3 regions of the Endozoicomonas sp. GU-1 genome follow, and region 1 is predicted to be linked to each of the others. Evidence: predicted binding sites of a transcription regulator. Region 1 holds the regulator's gene; each other region holds the start of a gene.
The links. The regulator LexA, encoded in region 1, represses DNA repair genes until DNA is damaged. The targets are predictions, from matches to a motif close to TACTGTNTANNTANACAGTA.
Positions count from the first base shown of each region.

Region 2: recN (DNA repair protein RecN) is a predicted target of LexA. The motif match lies at 4,404-4,423, and genes of this name have one in related genera.
Region 3: dinG (ATP-dependent DNA helicase DinG) is a predicted target of LexA. The motif match lies at 2,410-2,429, and genes of this name have one in related genera.

Region 1 covers NZ_CP114771.1:503,571-510,073, reverse strand. The annotation lists gene O3276_RS02345 (glycoside hydrolase family 3 N-terminal domain-containing protein) at 1-342, opposite strand, end outside; gene O3276_RS02340 (L,D-transpeptidase) at 369-851, opposite strand; gene O3276_RS02335 (TetR/AcrR family transcriptional regulator) at 886-1,515, opposite strand; gene lexA (transcriptional repressor LexA) at 1,662-2,258, shown strand; gene O3276_RS02325 (SulA-like leucine-rich domain-containing protein) at 2,616-3,047, shown strand; gene O3276_RS02320 (hypothetical protein) at 3,068-3,310, opposite strand; gene O3276_RS02315 (DUF6586 family protein) at 3,439-3,915, opposite strand; partial or broken gene topA (type I DNA topoisomerase) at 4,035-6,503, opposite strand, start outside.
Region 2 covers NZ_CP114771.1:2,466,661-2,473,163, reverse strand. The annotation lists gene dnaJ (molecular chaperone DnaJ) at 165-1,307, opposite strand; partial or broken gene dnaK (molecular chaperone DnaK) at 1,473-3,403, opposite strand; gene grpE (nucleotide exchange factor GrpE) at 3,609-4,223, opposite strand; gene recN (DNA repair protein RecN) at 4,457-6,166, shown strand; gene O3276_RS10155 (DUF2158 domain-containing protein) at 6,230-6,503, opposite strand, start outside.
Region 3 covers NZ_CP114771.1:5,997,146-6,003,648, reverse strand. The annotation lists gene dinG (ATP-dependent DNA helicase DinG) at 109-2,349, opposite strand; gene O3276_RS25115 (hypothetical protein) at 2,576-3,238, opposite strand; gene O3276_RS25110 (hypothetical protein) at 3,373-4,047, opposite strand; gene O3276_RS25105 (YchJ family protein) at 4,172-4,660, shown strand; gene O3276_RS25100 (TAXI family TRAP transporter solute-binding subunit) at 5,015-5,995, shown strand; gene O3276_RS25095 (TRAP transporter permease) at 6,255-6,503, shown strand, end outside.

The DNA of each region.
Region 1 (6,503 bases):
GGCCAGCAACTCAGAGGCCATTAGCCAGCCTGACTGATAAGCCATCTGATACTGCTGATCCGGGTCAAATACCCCATAAGCCTGCGCCGGGGGTAGACGGGTAAATCCGTCCCTGAAACGTTGCACACGCCCACCTTCCTGATCCACACAAATTAACAGATCCCGACGAACATTCCGGACAGAACGAACCAGGGCAATTAACTGTTCCCGACTCTGATAGTTCCTGGAAAAAAGGACAATACCCGCAACACCGGGCAGGGCAAGCAGCTGGTGTTCTTCGGCGGTCAGCTGCACTCCCTCGAGATCAATCAAAAGAACACCACGGTTCAGGCCTGTTGGCACGACTCTATCCTCTAAAAAAAACGGTATCAGCTAAGCTGTATATCGATCCTGGTACCGGTATCTACACGGTCAAACAGATCGATAATATCTTCCCCATGCATCCGGATACATCCCCGCGAGCCGGGTTCTCCCATCACTGCCGTATCCGGCGAACCGTGGATATAGATATAGCGACGCATGGTATCAACATTACCCAGCCGGTTATATCCGGGCTCCAGGCCACTGAGCCATAAAATTCTGGTTAATATCCAGTCCTTTCTTTCAGGGTACTGCTGACAAAGCCCGGGGGAATAAATCTCACCGGTAAAGCGACGCCCGACAAATACTGAATTAGCCGGCAGACCGGCACCAATTTTCGCCCGGATAACATGCTGACCAAGAGGTGTTTGCCAGCTCCCTTCCTGCTGCCCGACTCCCTTGCTGGCAGTAGACACAGAATAAACACGGCGCTTGCCGTCCTTCTCATGCAGCACCATCGCCTGACTGGCAATATGAACAGTAAGATGCATCGGTAAATCAAGCTCTGTATGGTTAAATGATCCGTCAGGTGTGTGATCTGAGACCTGCCGCCATGAAAGGCACCATCTTTCTCATGATATCTTCCAGTTCAGTCCTGACCCCATAATCGCTTTCCGCAATAGCCCTCAGTGCATCCGCTCCTGAAAGGGTAAACACCGCGGAACCCAGAATAAAATAGACGCGCCAGAACAGGTCATTCAATGGCAACTCAGGACACGCTTTTACCAGCAACTCCAGATAAGCCTGGAATACTTCCCCGTAGACGTCGCGCAAATATTTCTTCAGATGCCCCTGGCCCTGTGTGTAGGCCAGGCCAATCATCCTCATACAAACAGAGAGATCTTCAGGGCTGCGGGGTTTAACCGCCATGATCTGATCCACCAGTAAATGAAGTATTTCTTCCAGATCAATAACGTCATTATTATCCTGATATCGCACAAGAGCCCCGGAAAGATTGCTGACAAAAGGATCAAGAAAACGGGAAAAGACTGCCTGGATCAGGGATTTTTTGGAGCCGAAGTGGTAATTAACAGCGGCCAGGTTAACACCCGCCTGACTGGTAATTGAACGCAACGAGGTCTCTGCGAACCCATGCTCAGCAAATAACTTCTCGGCAGCGTCCAGAATCCTGTCTACTGTCGCTGACTGTGACATGTCTGTAAAACCTCCAATGTAAACACTTGTTTAAAACTAACGTTTGCTAACTGAAACATCAAGTTAGATTAATAAGACAGGGGTGGTTGCAGTCAGCAAAATACTGTATATAATTACATGTACTGTATAAAAACACAGATTTAATCATGTATAAATTGACCAAGCGCCAGACTGAGATTCTTGAACTGATCAAATCTCATATAGAAGAGACCGGTTTCCCCCCCACTCGTGCAGAAATCGCACAGACCTTCGGGTTCCGATCACCCAATGCAGCAGAAGAGCATCTCAGAGCCCTTGCCCGCAAGGGAGCTCTCGAGATCACCCCCGGCACCTCAAGAGGTATCCGAATCCCCGGCACCGAATCTTCCGGCCTGCCTATTGTAGGACAGGTTGCTGCAGGAAGCCCCATTCTTGCCCAGGAACATATTGAAGACCACCTGTCCATCAACCCCGGTTTCTTTTCCCCCAAAGCAGACTTCATGCTTCGGGTAAAAGGGATGAGCATGAAGGATATCGGTATTCTTGACGGGGACCTTCTGGCTGTCCATAAAACATCAACCGCAGCCAATGGCCAGATTGTCGTTGCCAGAATTGACGACGAAGTAACGGTCAAACGTTTTGAACAGGTTAAAAACAGAATTTACCTGCACCCGGAAAACAAAGAATTCAAGACAATCGAAGTAGACCTCAGCGTTGATACCTTTGCTATCGAAGGACTGAGCGTGGGCGTTATCAGGAACTAGTGCGGCTAAGCGTTATTACCCGTAAACCACGTTCACCCTGAGCGGAGTCGAAGGGTGCTTGGCACGATCTATCAGAGTCCGGAGTTTCCGCCTTTAGGCCCTATGGGTCCTTCAACAAGCTCAGGACGAACGGTATGGGTAACAGCGCTTAGCTGCACTAGGAGGCTGTCCGAGAATAGCGCCCGTAGCGAGGATGGCAGAAAATTGAGGATAAAAAGTCGGAAATTTTTAGTGAATAGTGGTTCTATTTACTAAAAATTTACGACTTTTTAGACCAATTTGCTGCCACCGCAGCAGGGCAGTCTATTCTCGGACAGCCTCCTAGACCCTGACGATCTCTGATGTAGAGGACCTGACATGCAAGCATTAACACCATCATCCAGTCAGAACGGTAACGCTCCCTGCATTGACAGTGAACCTGTCAGCTTTATTGATGAGCTGATTCTCTCAGGCCCGCCCTGGCAATCAGGACGCTTTCTGAAGACTGTTCTGTATGAGCTGGCTAACGATCAGGATCAACGCTGGCTTACCCTGATACTGTCCAGTGAACAGGCAAAAAGCACCATAAACTGGCTGAAGTCATCGGGCATCAGCAGGCAGCGCCTTCAGGTTCTCAACCCTTCCGCAGTGGCAGACCCACTGAAACTGACTCGCAAGGCACTGGCCTCAGGCACCAGCCACACCGTGGTCAGCTGGATTGAGCAGATGGATAGCATCACACTCTCTGAACTCGAGACCGCCGCTCGCTCAGGTCGATGTCAGGGACTGGCAATCAGGAACAGAGGATAACTGGAGGGTTTGTATGACGGTTAATGAAGAACCCGGTTTTCAGGGATGTACTCTCCAGCGTCAGCTTCTGTTTTACGCCCGACTTCTTCTATGCAGGTATCCAGCATAGCCTTGGCTACCTCCACCTGATCTCCCTGGAGAAAGTCCAGCAACTCCCGGGAGAATGACATGGTAACCAGAGGCTCAGCGTTCTCCTCATCACTGCGACGCAAAACAATTTCTCCGGAAGGCAGTTCAACAATTTCAAGAAACGACGCTGACATAAATAGTGACACCGGGATTTTAGGATTAGCAGTGAAGCATTGTGCATTAGCCAGCAGAGGCTTTCAAGATATCAGCCCTCAACAGCTGAATATAGCTGGCAATGAACAACGCTGAAAACACCAGAAACCTACCACTCCAGGCTGAAGTTCCGACTGTAGGTAACCAGCTCCTTCAAGGACTCAAGCACAGAAAGAAAGCCTTCTGACTGATCAAACCGCACACTATTGGCATTAAACAGAGGAATTTCATTCCGCTCAACACTTTTGCGCTGTATAGGCATGGCACAGTCCTGATGACTTTTTAATAACGCCGACAGCCAGGAATCATGTTGCTCAAGACGCTCAATGTACTGCAACTCAGTAGACACTTCACCCTTATGATGAACACTGTTCATTGCCTCATCAAGAGAGGGTAGCTGATTTACCGGCAAACGGTAATTCGTCATAATTTCCGCCAGTAACGAGCGGTAAGCCTGAACCATTGCATTCAAACAGGCCTCACGAAATGCCGGCTTGGCAAGATCATCAGCATCTTCCCAGGCATCCAGCAACAAACGGGCGTGAAAGAGCATTTTATTGGTATATCCCTGCCAATTGTTTGTCATAACCAACTCCATCAATCTTTCGGGAACAACTTGTGCTTTGTCGAGCTCAAAGTTTATAACAGCCATAATACAACAGGGCTTAATAGCCCTGTCTCACGAACCTGGGGTTTGAGATAAATCTAACTGGATTGCCGCTTTTTAGACTGCTTTTCATGCCAGCGGCCATCTTCAAATACCGCACTCCAACCCGTTGCCTTACCATCAAGCTCGGACATAACGTACTGCTGTTTGGTCTTGCGGCTGTAACGAATAATTGCCGGGTTGCCATCAGGATCCTGACGGGGAGCATCCATCAGGTAACCGTATTTAGGGTCGATCATGGCCTGATGGGGCAATAGCTCCGCCACCAGCGGAGCGCGGGTCTCTCTGTCTTGGGAAATTGACTGGCCGCAAGAAACAAACCTGACGCGCCATCCCTGAGCACATAATGGTCATCAACCTTGACGCACTTTAACTCAGGCATCGGCACCGGCTCCATTTTGGGAGGAGCGGGCTCACCACTTTTCAGCAACTTTCTGGTGTTCTTGCAGTCACTGTTGGTACAACCAAAATACTTGCCGAAGCGCCCGGTTTTCAACTGCATTTCACTGCCGCACTTATCACAGTCAAGTACGGGGCCATCATAACCTTTTAATTTGTAACTCCCCTTCTCCACCTCAAAGCCGGAACAATCCGGGTTATTGCCACAGACGTGTAACTTTCTCTGCTCATCAATCAGGTAGCTTTCCATCGCGGTAGAGCACTTGGGACAACGACGCATGGCTCGCAGGGCATTAACCTCGGCGTATTCATCATCGGCGTCTTCCACCTCTTCACCGGGAACCAGGTTAATCGTCGTTTTACAGCGCTCCTTCGGGGGCAGTGCATAACCGGAACACCCCAGAAACACCCCGGTCGATGCCGTGCGAATCATCATGGGGCGATGGCAGGTAGGACACTCTATATCGGTCAGGGAGGGTTCATTTGCGCGCATCCCTCCTTCAGCCTGGGTTAACTGAAGGGTAAAGTCGGAATAAAAATCATCCAGAACCTGCTTCCAGTTTTTTTCACCTTCAGCAATATCATCGAGTTTCTCTTCCATTCTTGCCGTGAAGTGAAAGTCCATAAGCTCATTGAACGACTCATTCAGACGATCAGTGACAATGTCGCCCATTTTTTCCGCATAAAAGCGGCGATTCTTCACTGAAACGTAACCACGGTCCTGAATGGTGGAAATAATCGACGCATAGGTCGACGGCCGACCAATACCCTGTTTCTCCAACTCCTTGACCAGTGCCGCCTCGCTGAAACGGGCCGGTGGCCGGGTGAACAGCTGTTTGGGGTCCAGCTTTTCCAGGGTCAGGGCTACCCCTTTTTGCAGATCCGGCAGAATCACATCTTCGCCTTTTCTGGCCAGAGGCTTTTGCACCCGGGTATAGCCATCAAACTTCAATGTCCGTCCCCTGGCTTTGAGCTGATAGCCGTTAACGTCGACGACCAGAGATGTACTGAGATACTCCGCAGGCGTCATCTGACAGGCAACGAACTGACGCCAGATCAAATCGTACAAACGTTCCGCATCCCGCTCCATTCCAGACAGATCATCAGGCTTTAACGTCACACTGGATGGGCGAATCGCTTCGTGAGCTTCCTGGGCACCTTGCTTGCTGCTGTACAGGTTTGGCTGCTCCGGACAGTATTGATCACCATACTGTTTGGCAATAAAGGAGCGGGCACTGGCCACCGCATCCTGGCTCAGATTGGTGGAGTCGGTTCGCATGTAGGTGATGTAACCCGCCTCATACAGGCGCTGCGCCAGCATCATGGTTTTCTTGACACTGAAACCCAGGCGCGTGCTGGCCGACTGCTGCAGTGTTGATGTGATAAAAGGTGCCGAAGGCTTGCTCTGGGTTGGCTTATCTTCCCGGCTGGTCAGGGCGTATTGACCCTGCTGTAACTGAGCCAGGGCTTTATCCGTTTCCGCCTTGCCTGTCGGCCTGAAATTTACCCCGTTCTCTTTCACCACCTGAAAACGGACGGCATCACTCCCGGCAGCCTGGAGATCGGCATAGACTTCCCAGTACTCTTCAGGAATAAAACTGCGAATTTCCCGCTCACGTTCCACCACCAGCTTGACAGCCACGGATTGAACCCGCCCGGCAGAGAGCCCCCGGGCAATTTTTGCCCAAAGCAGCGGGGAAACCATATAACCAACCACCCGATCCAGAAACCGGCGGGCCTGTTGAGCATCAACCCGATCCTGATTTAACTGCCCCGGGGATTCAAACGCAGACTGGATGGCTTTTTTGGTAATTTCGTTAAAGACAACACGGCGATAGCGCTCCGGGCTACCCCCGATGGCCTGCTGCAAATGCCAGGCAATGGCTTCTCCCTCACGGTCCAAATCCGTTGCCAGATAAATGGTATCAGCGTTTTCTGCCAGACGGGCAAGTTCGTCAACGACTTTCTCCTTGCCCGGTAAAATCTGGTATTGCGCTTCCCAGCCATTATCGGGGTTGATCCCCATACGGTCGATCAACTGCTCACGGGCCTTGATTTTCTTGCGCCGCTCACGCTCCTCAGGAGAGAGCTTTTTCGTCTCGGCAGCT
Region 2 (6,503 bases), 2.0 Mb from region 1:
GGGCAGTTGCTATGCAAGGCGCAACGTAGGGAGCATAGCCGTAGCTATGTGACCGGAGTTGCAACGCCGCAGAGTGACTGACAACTTAGTCAGAAATATATGATTTCATTTGGTTAACTACTTAATGGAAGCCCCTGATAACAGAGGCATTTTGAGGGGGGGGATCAGGAAGTCATATCGTCAAAGAACTTCTTTACGCCATCAAAGAAGGACTGCTTTTTAGGCGACTGGTGACCTGCACCTTCTTTTTTGAAGGTGTCATCCAGCTCCTTGAGCAACTCTTTCTGACGCTCCGTCAGTTTCACCGGAGTCTCAACCACAACCCGGCACATCAGATCTCCGGCACTGCCACCACGGACCGGGACAACACCCTTGCCACGCAGACGGAACAGTTTACCCGTCTGGGTTTCCGCTGGAATCTTCAGCTTCACCCGGCCTTCCAGGGTGGGGACTTCCAGTTCACCGCCCAGTGCTGCATCGACAAATGTGATGGGTACTTCGCAGTAGAGGTGTTTGCCGTCACGCTGGAAGATCGGATGATCAGCAACACTGACCTGAACGTACAGGTCTCCGGCTGGTCCACCATTGACACCCGCTTCGCCTTCACCGGCCAGACGGATACGGTCGCCGGTATCAACACCGGGAGGAATCTTGACGGAGAGGGTCTTGTATTCCTGAACGCGGCCTTCACCGTGGCAGACGTTACAGGGATCCTTGATCATCTTGCCCGTGCCGCGACAGTCAGGGCAGGTTTGCTGCACAGAGAAAAAGCCCTGCTGCATACGCACCTGACCAATACCACCACAGGTGGTACAGCTGACAGGCTGAGTGCCTTTTTTTGCGCCGGAGCCATCACACCCGGTACAGCTCACCAGTGTTGGAATACGGATTTTCTTAGTGACGCCGCGAACGGCTTCTTCAAGGCTGAGCTCCAGTTGATAGCGGAGATCAGCACCACGCTGGACGGAACTGCGGCTGCGACCACCGCCAGCACCGAAAATGTCACCAAAGACATCGCCAAAAATATCGCCGAAATTACCACCGGCAAAACCGCCGGCACCGCCCATGCCACCCATGTTCGGGTCGACACCGGCATGGCCGTACTGATCGTAGGCCGCTTTTTTCTGGCTGTCGGAAAGAATTTCAAAGGCTTCGTTGATTTCCTTGAAGCTATCTTCCGCTGCTTTATCACCCGGGTTACGGTCGGGGTGATATTTCATGGCCATACGACGATAGGCCTTTTTTATGTCCTTGTCTGAAGCGCTCCTTTCTACACCCAGCACTTCGTAGTAGTCGCGTTTTGACATCAGAAAAACCCTGAGCTACCTGCATTCACCAGTCGAGCATGAAAACACAGAGCTAACTGGATTCATGGTCAAGTCTGACAAAGCCATCATTTTGATATATACGACAACGCGGGAATGAATCCCGCGTTGTGACCTTATCATCAGTCATTGATGATCGAGTTGGTCTTACTTCTTGTCATCCTTTACTTCTTCAAACTCAGCGTCAACGGCGTCGTCAGCTGCATCCGCCTTTTGGCCAGCACCGGCATCAGCCTGGGCTTCGCCCTGCTGCTGAGCTTCAGCGTACATCTTCTGGGCCAGACCGGCAGAGGCTTCAGACAGCGCCTTGGTCTTGGCTTCGATCTCTTCCTTATCGTCACCTTTGACCGCGGCTTCAACGTCTTCGATCGCCTTGGTGATGGCCACCTTCTCTTCTTCAGTGGCCTTGTCACCGGCTTCTTCCAGCGTCTTGCGGGTTGCGTGCGCCAGACTGTCAGCCTGGTTACGGGCCGCCGCCAGCTCTTCGAACTTCTTGTCGTCTGCTGCGTTGGCTTCAGCATCCTTGACCATTTGATCGATCTCTTCGTCCGACAGACCGGAAGATGCCTTGATCACAATAGACTGTTCTTTGCCAGTTGCCTTGTCTTTTGCAGAAACATTCAGAATACCGTTGGCATCCAGGTCGAAACTGACTTCGATTTGTGGCATGCCACGAGGTGCGGGCGGAATGTCTGCCAGGTCGAAACGGCCCAGGGATTTGTTGTGAGTCGCCTGCTTGCGCTCACCTTGCAGCACGTGAATGGTGACTGCGCCCTGGTTGTCGTCGGCCGTAGAGAACACCTGGGACTTTTTGGTTGGGATGGTGGTGTTCTTTTCGATCAGTGGCGTCATTACGCCGCCCATGGTTTCGATACCCAGGGTCAGCGGAGTAACGTCCAGCAGCAGAACGTCTTTAACGTCACCGGCCAGAACCGCAGCCTGGATGGAAGCACCCATGGCTACCGCTTCGTCAGGGTTAACGTCCTTGCGCGGCTCTTTACCAAAGAACTCGGCCACTTTCTGCTGAACCAGTGGCATACGGGTCTGACCACCCACCAGGATAACTTCGTCGATGTCAGACAGATCCAGGTCAGAGTCCTTGACCGCGATGCGGCATGGCTCCAGAGAACGGGCAACCAGGTCTTCTACCAGGGATTCCAGCTTGGCACGGCTGACTTTAACGTTCAGGTGCTTGGGACCGGTGGCGTCGGCAGTGATGTACGGCAGGTTGACGTCTGTCTGCTGAGTAGAAGACAGTTCAATCTTGGCTTTCTCAGCGGCTTCTTTCAGACGCTGCATGGCCAGTGGGTCGCCTTTCAGGTCGATGCCCTGGTCTTTCTTGAATTCGTCGGCAAGGTATTCGATCAGGCGCAGGTCGAAGTCTTCACCACCCAGGAAGGTGTCACCGTTGGTGGCCAGTACTTCAAACTGGTGCTCGCCGTCTACGTCAGCGATCTCGATGATGGATACGTCGAAAGTACCGCCACCCAGGTCATAAACGGCGATGGTCTGGTCGCCTTTTTCTTGTCCATGCCGTAAGCCAGCGCCGCAGCGGTTGGCTCGTTGATGATCCGCTTGACCTCCAGACCCGCGATACGGCCTGCGTCTTTGGTAGCCTGACGCTGGGAATCGTTGAAGTAGGCAGGAACGGTAATAACCGCTTCAGTCACTGGTTCGCCCAGATAGTCTTCAGCGGTTTTCTTCATCTTCTTCAGGATTTCGGCAGAAATCTGTGGTGGTGCTTTCTTGTCGCCCTTAACTTCAACCCATGCATCGCCGTTTTCTGCTTCGACAATTTTGTACGGCACCATCTTGATGTCTTTCTGAACAACGTCGTCTTTGAAGCGACGGCCGATCAGACGCTTGATGGCAAACAGGGTATTGTCTGGGTTGGTAACCGCCTGGCGCTTGGCTGGCTGGCCTACCAGAATCTCGCCGTCGTCGGTGTAGGCGATGATGGAAGGCGTAGTACGTGCGCCTTCGGCGTTTTCGATGACTTTGGATTTATCGCCGTCCAGGATAGCCACACAGGAGTTGGTGGTACCCAGGTCAATACCAATAATTCTGCCTTTACTCATTTTGAGTCTCTCCATTGCCCGTAATCAGGGCGGAAAACTTTGAAATCTTTGTTCGCTGCCCAATGCTTTCAACCGATGTTGAGTCTGGTGAAACAGCGTTTAGGTGGTGATTACCACGATCTTGGTTTGCTATATGGGAGCGGTCTTTGCTTTTTCAAGGGGCTCTTGCAAGATTCTCGATCAGCCTCCCGGAGCCCCTCTTTGGTTAAGCCGCTTTGGAAACCACCACCATGGCCGGGCGGATAACTCGACCGTGCAATGTGTAGCCTTTTTGGAAGACATTCATCACGGTGTTGGGTTCCATATCCGGGTTGGGCACCATGGAGATGGCCTGATGGAAGTTCGGGTCGAACGGCTGGCCTTCAGGGTTGACCTGCTCAACACTGAATTTTGCCAGGGCATCCAGCAGCTGTTTGTGGGTTAGGCGCATGCCTTCGAGCATGGTCTCGTGCTGACCTTCACCCTGTTCTGCGCTTTCAATCCCTTTTTCCAGACTCTCGACCACAGGGATCAGTTCGTTGACGAACTTCTCCAGGGCAAATTTGTGCGCTTTTTCGACGTCCTGCTCGGCGCGGCGCTTGGTGTTCATGGCTTCGGCATGAGCGCGCAGCGCCTGGTCTTTAGCCTGGGCAAGCTGCTCTTCGAGCTCTTCAATGCGTTTGGCGCTATCGTCGTTGGCCTGCTCTTCGGCCTGATCTTCTGAATCAGCTGCTTCTTCCAGAATCGGGTCAACGGCTGCTTCAGCGTCAGCAGAAATTTCAGTTTCGTTGGCTTCAGGTTGCTCGGCCTGATCTTCTGCTTTGGTGTTTTCTACAGTCATTCCAACGTTTCTCCGGATGTCAATCCAGCCTGAAGTGCTGGCTGGAACGTGTCTTCGTGTTATGGGCCGTAGTGCTTCCGTAGGGCCCCGGCAAAAGTAAATATTAAGTGATAGCCTAATATGGGGTTCATGGCAGCTTATTCAAGGGGAAATTTGCTTTACCAATTCGGGTTTTAAGTTTACTGTATAAATAAACAGTAACCCGATATGCAATTGGGATCGTGAGAGCTGCCATGCTGAACCAAATTTCCATCAGCAACTATGCCATCGTTGACCACCTTAACCTGGACATCAATCCCGGGATGACCGCCATCACCGGGGAAACCGGTGCTGGTAAATCCATTATGCTGGATGCCCTCGGGCTGGCCCTGGGAGGCCGGGCGGGCAGCGACTGTGTGCGCGACGGTGCTGATCGGGCCGATATCCGCGCCTGCTTTGATCTTCAGCGCATACCTGCCGCAATAGAGTGGTTGCAGGAGCGAGATTATGACAGTGAGCATGCTGGCGGTTCCGAGTCCTCGGCGAGCGAATGTATTCTGCGCCGGGTGGTGACCCGTGAAGGTCGCTCTCGGGGCTATATCAATGGTATCCCGGTCACACTTGCCGAGTTGAAGGGGCTGGGGGAGCTGTTAATCGATATTCACAGTCAGCATGCCCACCAATCATTGTTGAAAAAGAGCAATCACGCTGAGCTGCTGGATGAGTTTTCCGGCTCGCTGGCTCTGTCCCGGGAAGTAGCGGATATGGCCGCAGATTACCGCCAGACCAGTGCACAATTGCACACTTTATTGTCCGATCAGCAGGACCGGGAAGAGCGGGTGCAATTGCTGAGTTATCAGTTGCATGAGTTGGAGCAGTTAAACCTTCAGCCCGGGGAGGTTGAGCAGTTAGAGCAGGAGCATCGCCAGCAATCCCAGGCCGGTGCAACCTTATCAGCCTGCCATCAGATCACCCGGGTTTGTACCAGTGATGATGGTGATAATTTGCTGCAGCAGCTCTCTTTCTGCCTGCACCGCCTCAGTGAACTGCAGGTTGAGCATGCCGCCATCAATAACTCTCTGGAGATGCTGTCATCCGCGCAGATTCAGGTGGAAGAAGCGGTTGGCGAGCTGAATCATTTTATTGATCACTTTGATGCCGATCCGCAAAGGGCCCGGGAAATCGAAGACCGGCTCAGTGCTATTTTTGATCTGGCCCGCAAACACCGTATCCAGCCAGAAGCGTTGCTGGAAAAACAACAGCAGATCAGCGAAGAGCTGGAAAAAGTTCAGTGTCATGATGAACAGGTCGCCGACCTGGAACTGTCTCTGGAACAGCTGCAGAAAAAACACAATCAGTTAGCCGAAAAACTGTCTGCCAGACGCAGGGCCGCTGCACGAAAACTGGAAAAACAGGTGTCTGAGCGCATTGCCTTGCTGGGTATGCCCAAGGGTAAGTTCTGTGTCGAACTGACAGACATTCCTGATCGCACGGTTGCCTCTCAGGGTTTTGAATTCATCGAGTTTCTGGTGACCACCAACCCGGGGCAACCTCCGCGCGCCCTGGCCAAAGTGGCTTCCGGTGGAGAGCTTTCCCGTATCAGTCTGGCCATTCAGGTAATTATTGCGCAAACCGCGTCAACGCCAACGCTGGTGTTTGATGAGGTGGATGTCGGTATTGGCGGCGGCACAGCAGAAATTGTGGGCAGTATGTTAAGAGAAGTGGGCAAAAAAGGGCAGGTGCTGTGTGTTACCCATCAGCCTCAGGTGGCATCCCAGGCCCATCAGCATCTGCACGTCAGTAAGAAAGTCAGTCGTAAGGCTTCCAGCACCCGTATTCTTGAGCTGGATGGTGAACATCGCGTACACGAAATTGCCCGAATGCTGGGGGGCGTTGAGCTGACTGCACCCACATTGAGTCATGCCCAGGAGATGCTGTTTCAGGCTCAGGTGCAAGCCGTATAAATGCTTCCGATAAAGTTGCTTTAAATGAATTAAAGCAACCTCACCGGTCTGGACGTGGCGGAGTTAATGAAAATTTTTACCTGGTTTGTCACCTTTTTTGTCTGCTTCATTATCTGATTCTGATTCTGGTTCTGGTTCTGGTTCTGTCTCTGCATCAGCCTTTGTCTTTGCTTCAGGGTCGAGCTGAACCTCAATATCAATTTCAAAATCACCTTCCACGGGCTCAAGGGCTACGATTGGAAAGGTTGAGTGTCTGAGTTTTTCATATTCGAACCACTCGCAGCAGTAACTATAAGTACCATCCTCCATCGGGTATTCATAGGTAACGCATAGTACC
Region 3 (6,503 bases), 590 kb from region 1:
ATCGGTTAGGAAACGGGAACAAAATCCTGTCTCTATTGTAGGATAATTTATCGGTTCATCCGGCCGCTGCTGCCGACAGGTAGCAGTGGCCTCCTTCAAAATCGCCCTTTATCTCATCATAACCGCCGCAGCTGGCTCAATAATCCGGTTAAACGGCGGCAGAGAGTTCATGATCATCTGGCCATACCTGGCGGTAACCAGCCGTCGATCCATAATCGTGATGCGACCACGATCCTGCTCCGTCCGCAATAGACGACCACAAGCCTGTATCAGTCGGATCGCCGCATCCGGCACGGTAATTTCCATAAATGGATTCCGCCCCTGGGCTTCCAGCCACTCAGAGAGTGCGGCCTCCACAGGGTCGTCCGGTACTGCAAAAGGAATCTTGGCAATAATCACGTGTTCACAATAATGACCGGGTAAATCGATCCCTTCTGCCAGGCTGGCAAGACCAAACAGGATGCTGACCTTGCCATCATCAATCTGCTGGCGGTGCTTCTTCAACAACTCCTGTCGTGAATAGTCATCCTGCAGCAGGATCTTCTCCTGCCAACAGGCATCCAGACCAAAGTGCACATCCTTCATCTGTCGGCGGGAAGAGAACAGTACCAGCATCCCTTTTGGGCGATCATCACCGGACAGTAATTCTGGTAGCAGTTCGATAATCTCGGCGGTATGATCTTCCGCATTCCGTGGGTCTGAGGCCATGGCCGGTATCACCAGAGAAGCCGCCTCACCATGCAGAAATGGACTGGGCACTACCACACAGCGAGACTCAGCAGGCACTCCGGAGCGCATCCGGAACCGGCCAAAACTCCCCAGGGCAGCCAGGGTTGCCGAGGTGACAATGGCGGCATGAGCAGGATTCCAAAGCGTCTGCCATAAGGTCATGGAAGACATGATCGGACTGCTGAAAACCTCCAGCTCTTCGCCAAAAGCACCTTCGCTCCATTTCAACCAGCGTGCGCTGGGAGGCTCTCCCTCGGGATCTTTGCCGGTGTAGGTCAGCCAGAGTTGAAAATGGCTGTCCATTCGTGACTGCATGCCACCGATTTCAGGATAGAGCTGTTCCGCCTGCCAGCGATCAATACCAGGAACATCGCCGTCCATTGCATCGTCCAGGGCTTTGGCTATCTTTTCCAGCATACCGCTGCACTTGCTGAAACCGGCTTTCAACCGTTCCGCCTGTTGTCGTAATGGTTCAGGCACAATGCCCTCGGGAAAGCGGTAATAAGCGACCTGACTCTCCCCCTGGGTGGTAAATTGTGTTTTTGGTTCAAACCGGGCAATGCTGTGCAGCATCTCCCGGGTGTGCCCCAGGGCATTGACCAGGGCATCAAACTCGGGCTGAATCCGCTCCAGCAATTCACCCAGTTCTCCCGGCAGGGTCTGCTGGGTCAGAATCTTCTGCAGATGTCGTCCGGCTTTCTCCAGCCAACTGGCCGTGCCCTTGACTCTGGACTGACAGGTAAAATGATCAATGGCTTTGTCTGGCAGGTGGTGGCCTTCATCAAACACATAGATGGCATCCTTTGGCTCAGGAAGGATCGCACCGCCGCCCAGCGCCAGATCCGCCAGCACAAGGTCGTGGTTGGCAACCACAACATCGGCATGCTCAAGATCACCCCGGGCTTTATAAAATGGGCACTGCCGGAAATAACCACAGCGACGTCCGCTGCATTGGGCATGGTCAGTGGTGATGGTCCGCCACTGCTGGTCTTCCAGGGCATCAGGCCAGCTGTCCCGGTCACCTTCCCATTTGGCAGCGGCAAATGCCTCCAGCATGCTCTGGTATAGCGCCAGGGAGGACTGATCGTTTTCCAGGGTGTAATCATCGTAGGCGAACATATCCATTAACGAGGCAGTCGCTTCTTCTTCCTGAAGCAGCCGGTCCAGCTTACTCAGACAGGCATAACGCCCACGCCCCTTGGCCAGGGTGTAAGAGAACTTGAGTCCGGTTTTTAAAATAATGTCCGGCAGATCTTTATTGATGACCTGCTCCTGAAGGGTCACGGTGGCCGTGGCAATGACCAGGCGTTTTTTCGCAGCCTGAGCCATTACCACCGCAGGCAACACATACCCCACGGTTTTTCCGGTGCCCGTACCGGCTTCAATCACGGTAATGGAGGGGTCGGAAATTCTGCGGCCTTCACTGTCGGTGTTAATATCTCCAAGCGCTCGGGCAATCTCGGCAATCATCTGCTTCTGCCCCGGTCGGGCCTTTAGCTTTTTACTCTCCAGAAAAGCACTGTACGCTTTCTGGATGGCTCTCTTCTGGGGTTCGTCAAGCACAACGCCTATCGCTCTGGTGGAGTAGTTAAATAGTCTGATTGTATCCTGTTTCAGCACACTGCACAGCGTTGAATACCACAAACTCTATTCAATAAACGATACGGCAACCGGGAGCAAAACTGTTTATTCTTTCAGGTGGGGGGCTGGCCGCTCATCAGCCAATGTTCCCGGATCGATCCGGGAGTTTAAAAAAAGAGTGTAAAAAAGACACCCATTTTCCGGGACAGGAAATGTATGGGTGTCTTTTTTCTTTCGTTATTTAGAATCCTGACTATCCCGGGTTTTAAGCTGGTATAAATATTAGTCCCAATATTCCCAAAAGCATTAAACCAGAATGTTCAAAATCAAGATAGTCACTGAATTCAGTGTGTTTGATCTCATTCAATATATCCTTTATCCGCACCGGTTCCGGGTGCAGGTCCGCTTTATTATCCTGTGTGGCGGCACGATAGATGTCGACAGGTAAAGAGACCACGCTGCCAACCAGCCCAATAACAGCAAAAGCAGCCGCAGCAACCGCACCAAGTGCGACACTGGCAGGAACGGCGAGCAAAGAGCCCACATAAAATCCGATAAGAGTACCCGTTTTACCCGGAGATTCATCAGAGTCCGGAAAAAATAAACATTGAATTAATCGACCAATGGTACTGCCAATAATGTCACCGGCTATACCACAAATACCACCGACACTGATTATCGGCGCAAAAAGCCCAGCTTGTACACCTATACCCCCCAGTTTCAGAATCCGATTTTTGGCGGCATAAAATGGATAAATTAAGCGATCTTTAAGTGAGGGCTTTTCATCAAATGATCGGTTATTTTCAGTCTGTCTTGTGGCATCGAAATCAGTGGTCGTCCTTCCATCAAATTGACCGTCTGTACGGTTGGGGATGGGTCCTGTGACCGTTGAATCAAACTGCCCGGTAATGTTACCTATAGCCTGCATGAGATCCCTCCATGGATTTCAATAAGATTGATGAGAAATAAGTACTGCATCAAATCTTACAGCAGGTTAATCCCCTGATCCCATAACAACAGGGTTATAAATACTGACAGAAAAGCATAAAAAAAGGACACCCACTATTCCCAGTTAACAAACTGGCTGAGTTCAGGCATTCTGATATCATCCCATATATCCATTACCCGCACTTGCTTTGGGTTCAGGTCTGCTTTATTAGCCATTGTCATGCCATGATAGATATCAAACGGTGAAGCCAGCACGCTGCCAGCCAGACCAACAACAGCAAAAGCAGTCGTAGTAAACACACCAAGAACAACGGCGGCAGGAATGGATAGCAAAATCCCTGTATACAATCCCAGTAAAGCACCAACTTCTCCCGGTGGTATATCAGAGTTCGGAAAGAATAAACTCTTAATTAATCTACCAACGGTATTGCCAATAATTTCACCGGCTCCAACACAGATAGCACTTGCAGCGAACATCGGCGTATAAACGCCAGCCTGTGCACCTATACCCGCCATGTGCAGTATTCGATTTTTGGCGGCATAAAATGGATAGATTAAACGATCTTTAAGTGAGGGTGTTTGATCGAATGATCTGTTATTTCCAGTCTGTCTTGTGGCATTGGATTCAGTGGTCGCCCTTCCCTCAAATTGACCAACAGCACGGTTGCGGGTGGGGCCTGTGGCCGGTGATTCAAACTGTCCGGAAATTTTGCCTATAGCTGGCATAAGACACCTCCATAGATTTCGATAAGATTGATTAGAAATAATTACTGACAGAAAAACAAACAATTAAGTTCTTAACAGCCTTTACCTTTACAGCTCTTGCGGCAACAGGTCAGAGCCTGTTAACGTTTCGCTGTAAATTCAGCAAAGAAACGTCAACAGCTACATATACCGTTTTCGGGTAGTTACCATGTCCATTAACCCCTCACATTGCCCCTGTGGCTGTGGAAAAACATTCATCGAATGTTGCAAGCCTTATATTCAAGGGAAGCCAGCCCCAACAGCTGAAACATTAATGCGCTCCCGTTATACGGCTTACACACTGAGCAATATTCCCTATCTGGTTGCCACAACACACCCCGGGCAACAGGAAACCATCAAACAGCAGAAAGTCTACCAGCAATCAAACGGTACGCTGTGGCAAAGGCTCGAGATTGTCGGTACAGAGGCAGGACAAGCGGCGGATCAATCGGGCATGGTTGAATTCAAGGCCTGGTTCAGGGAGTCACTCTCAGGCCCTGAACAAGTTCACCATGAACGCTCTTCTTTTATTAAAAAAGAAGGGCACTGGTATTTTGTCTACCCCAAAATGGCACTGGCCAAAACAGAAAACGCTGGCAGAAATGATCCCTGCCCCTGCGGCAGTGGCAAGAAGTATAAAAAGTGCTGCGCACCATAAAGACGATAACTTTTCCGAGCTATCATAAGTACTTACCGAGAATCAATAGACAGAAATCAAAGAAATCGATACGTAAACATGGTAGCATCACCTACCTCATCAGGTTGCTTCGACAAACGTAATAACCTGACAGACAAATTCTCGGCTTGCCATTCATGGTTAAGCGAGTCAAACCAGTCAGGGGACAACATGGAAATGCTGTCCGGACTGAATATAACAGCCATGAACGAGAAGTACGGTTCAGAAGCTATCAGGTCTGCCCGGGGAACTGACCCGGGACCCGCCAGAGCTGATGTTCACTGCCCACCTCTTGTTGTTGCCATGGTAAAAAAACTCAAATCAAGAGGACTGACAATGACCATTTGCAAAAAACTGGGACTTGCCATTCTGGGGGCAGGCTTTGCAGCTATCTCCTCCACTGCCAGTGCAGCCCCATCCAGCCAGCAGTTTGTCACCATTGGTACCGGCGGTGTCACCGGCGTTTACTACCCAACCGGTGGCGCTATCTGCCGCCTGGTGAATAAGGGACGCAAAGAGCATGGCATCCGCTGTTCGGTAGAAAGTACCGGTGGTTCTATTTACAACCTGAACACCATCCGTGCCGGTGAGCTCGATATGGGTATCGTCCAGTCGGACTGGCAGTTCCACGCCTACCGGGGAACCAGCGCTTTTGAACAGCAAGGTGCCAACAAGGACCTGCGGGCGATTTTCTCGGTACACCCGGAAGCCTTTACCATTCTGGCCAGGGCAGATGCCGGCATCAGCACGTTTGAAGACCTGAAAGGAAAGCGCGTCAACATCGGCAATCCGGGCTCCGGTCAGCGTGGTACCATAGAACAGCTGATGAAACTGTATGGCTGGACACACGACAGCTTCTCTCTGGTTTCCGAGCTGAAAGCAGCCGAACACGCCAAGGCACTGTGTGACAACAAGATTGACGCGTTCGTCTATACCGTTGGCCACCCATCCGGATCTTTCAAGGAAGCCACCACTTCCTGTGATACCGTACTGGTCTCTGTCGCAGGCGATAAAGTCAACCAGTTGATCAAAGACAACCCATACTACCGCACTGCGACCATCCCCGGTGGCATGTATAAGGGCAACGATCAAGACGTTCAGACCTTCGGTGTAGCGGCAACCTTTGTCTCCTCCACGGCGGCCAGTGAAGCAGCTGTCTACCAGGTGACCAGGGCCGTATTTGAAGATCTGTCCACCTTCAAAAAACTGCACCAGGCGTTTGGCACCCTGAAGAAAGAAGAGATGGTGTCTGATGGCCTCAGCATCCCGCTGCATGAAGGTGCCAGGCGTTACTATCAGGAAGCAGGTCTTCTCTGAACTTTTTTCCCTGATCCGGGCAGGTGTAGCAACACCTTCCCAAATGCAGTTTGTCATCATGCAGAGTGCTGCCTGAATTCTGCATGAAGACCTATACAGCCCTCACCCAACAGGGTTCACAGGGCTGCATGGGGAAGCAGTGTCGTCTTTTTTTACCTCATGGATATTCCGCTTCCCCCCATTTTTATAAGGCCATGAGCCATTGGCTGAAGAATGCATCATTTCCAGAGCGCATAACTTCAATAACAACAGGTATATTATGGAAGCAGTAAACAGCGCCAAGCTGAATAATTCAACAGCAGGCTGCACCAGCTCTGCTGAACAAATGGTTAACCAGTCCGAACAGGGCGGCCGCCAGCCCATTGGCAAATCCAGACTGGTATTACTGGGCACAGCCCTGAGCTGGTCACTGTTTCAGCTGTGGAATGCATCACCTCTGCCATATATTTTCAATGTTGGCATATTTAACGATGGTCAGGCCCGGGCAATCCATCTCGCCTTTGCCATT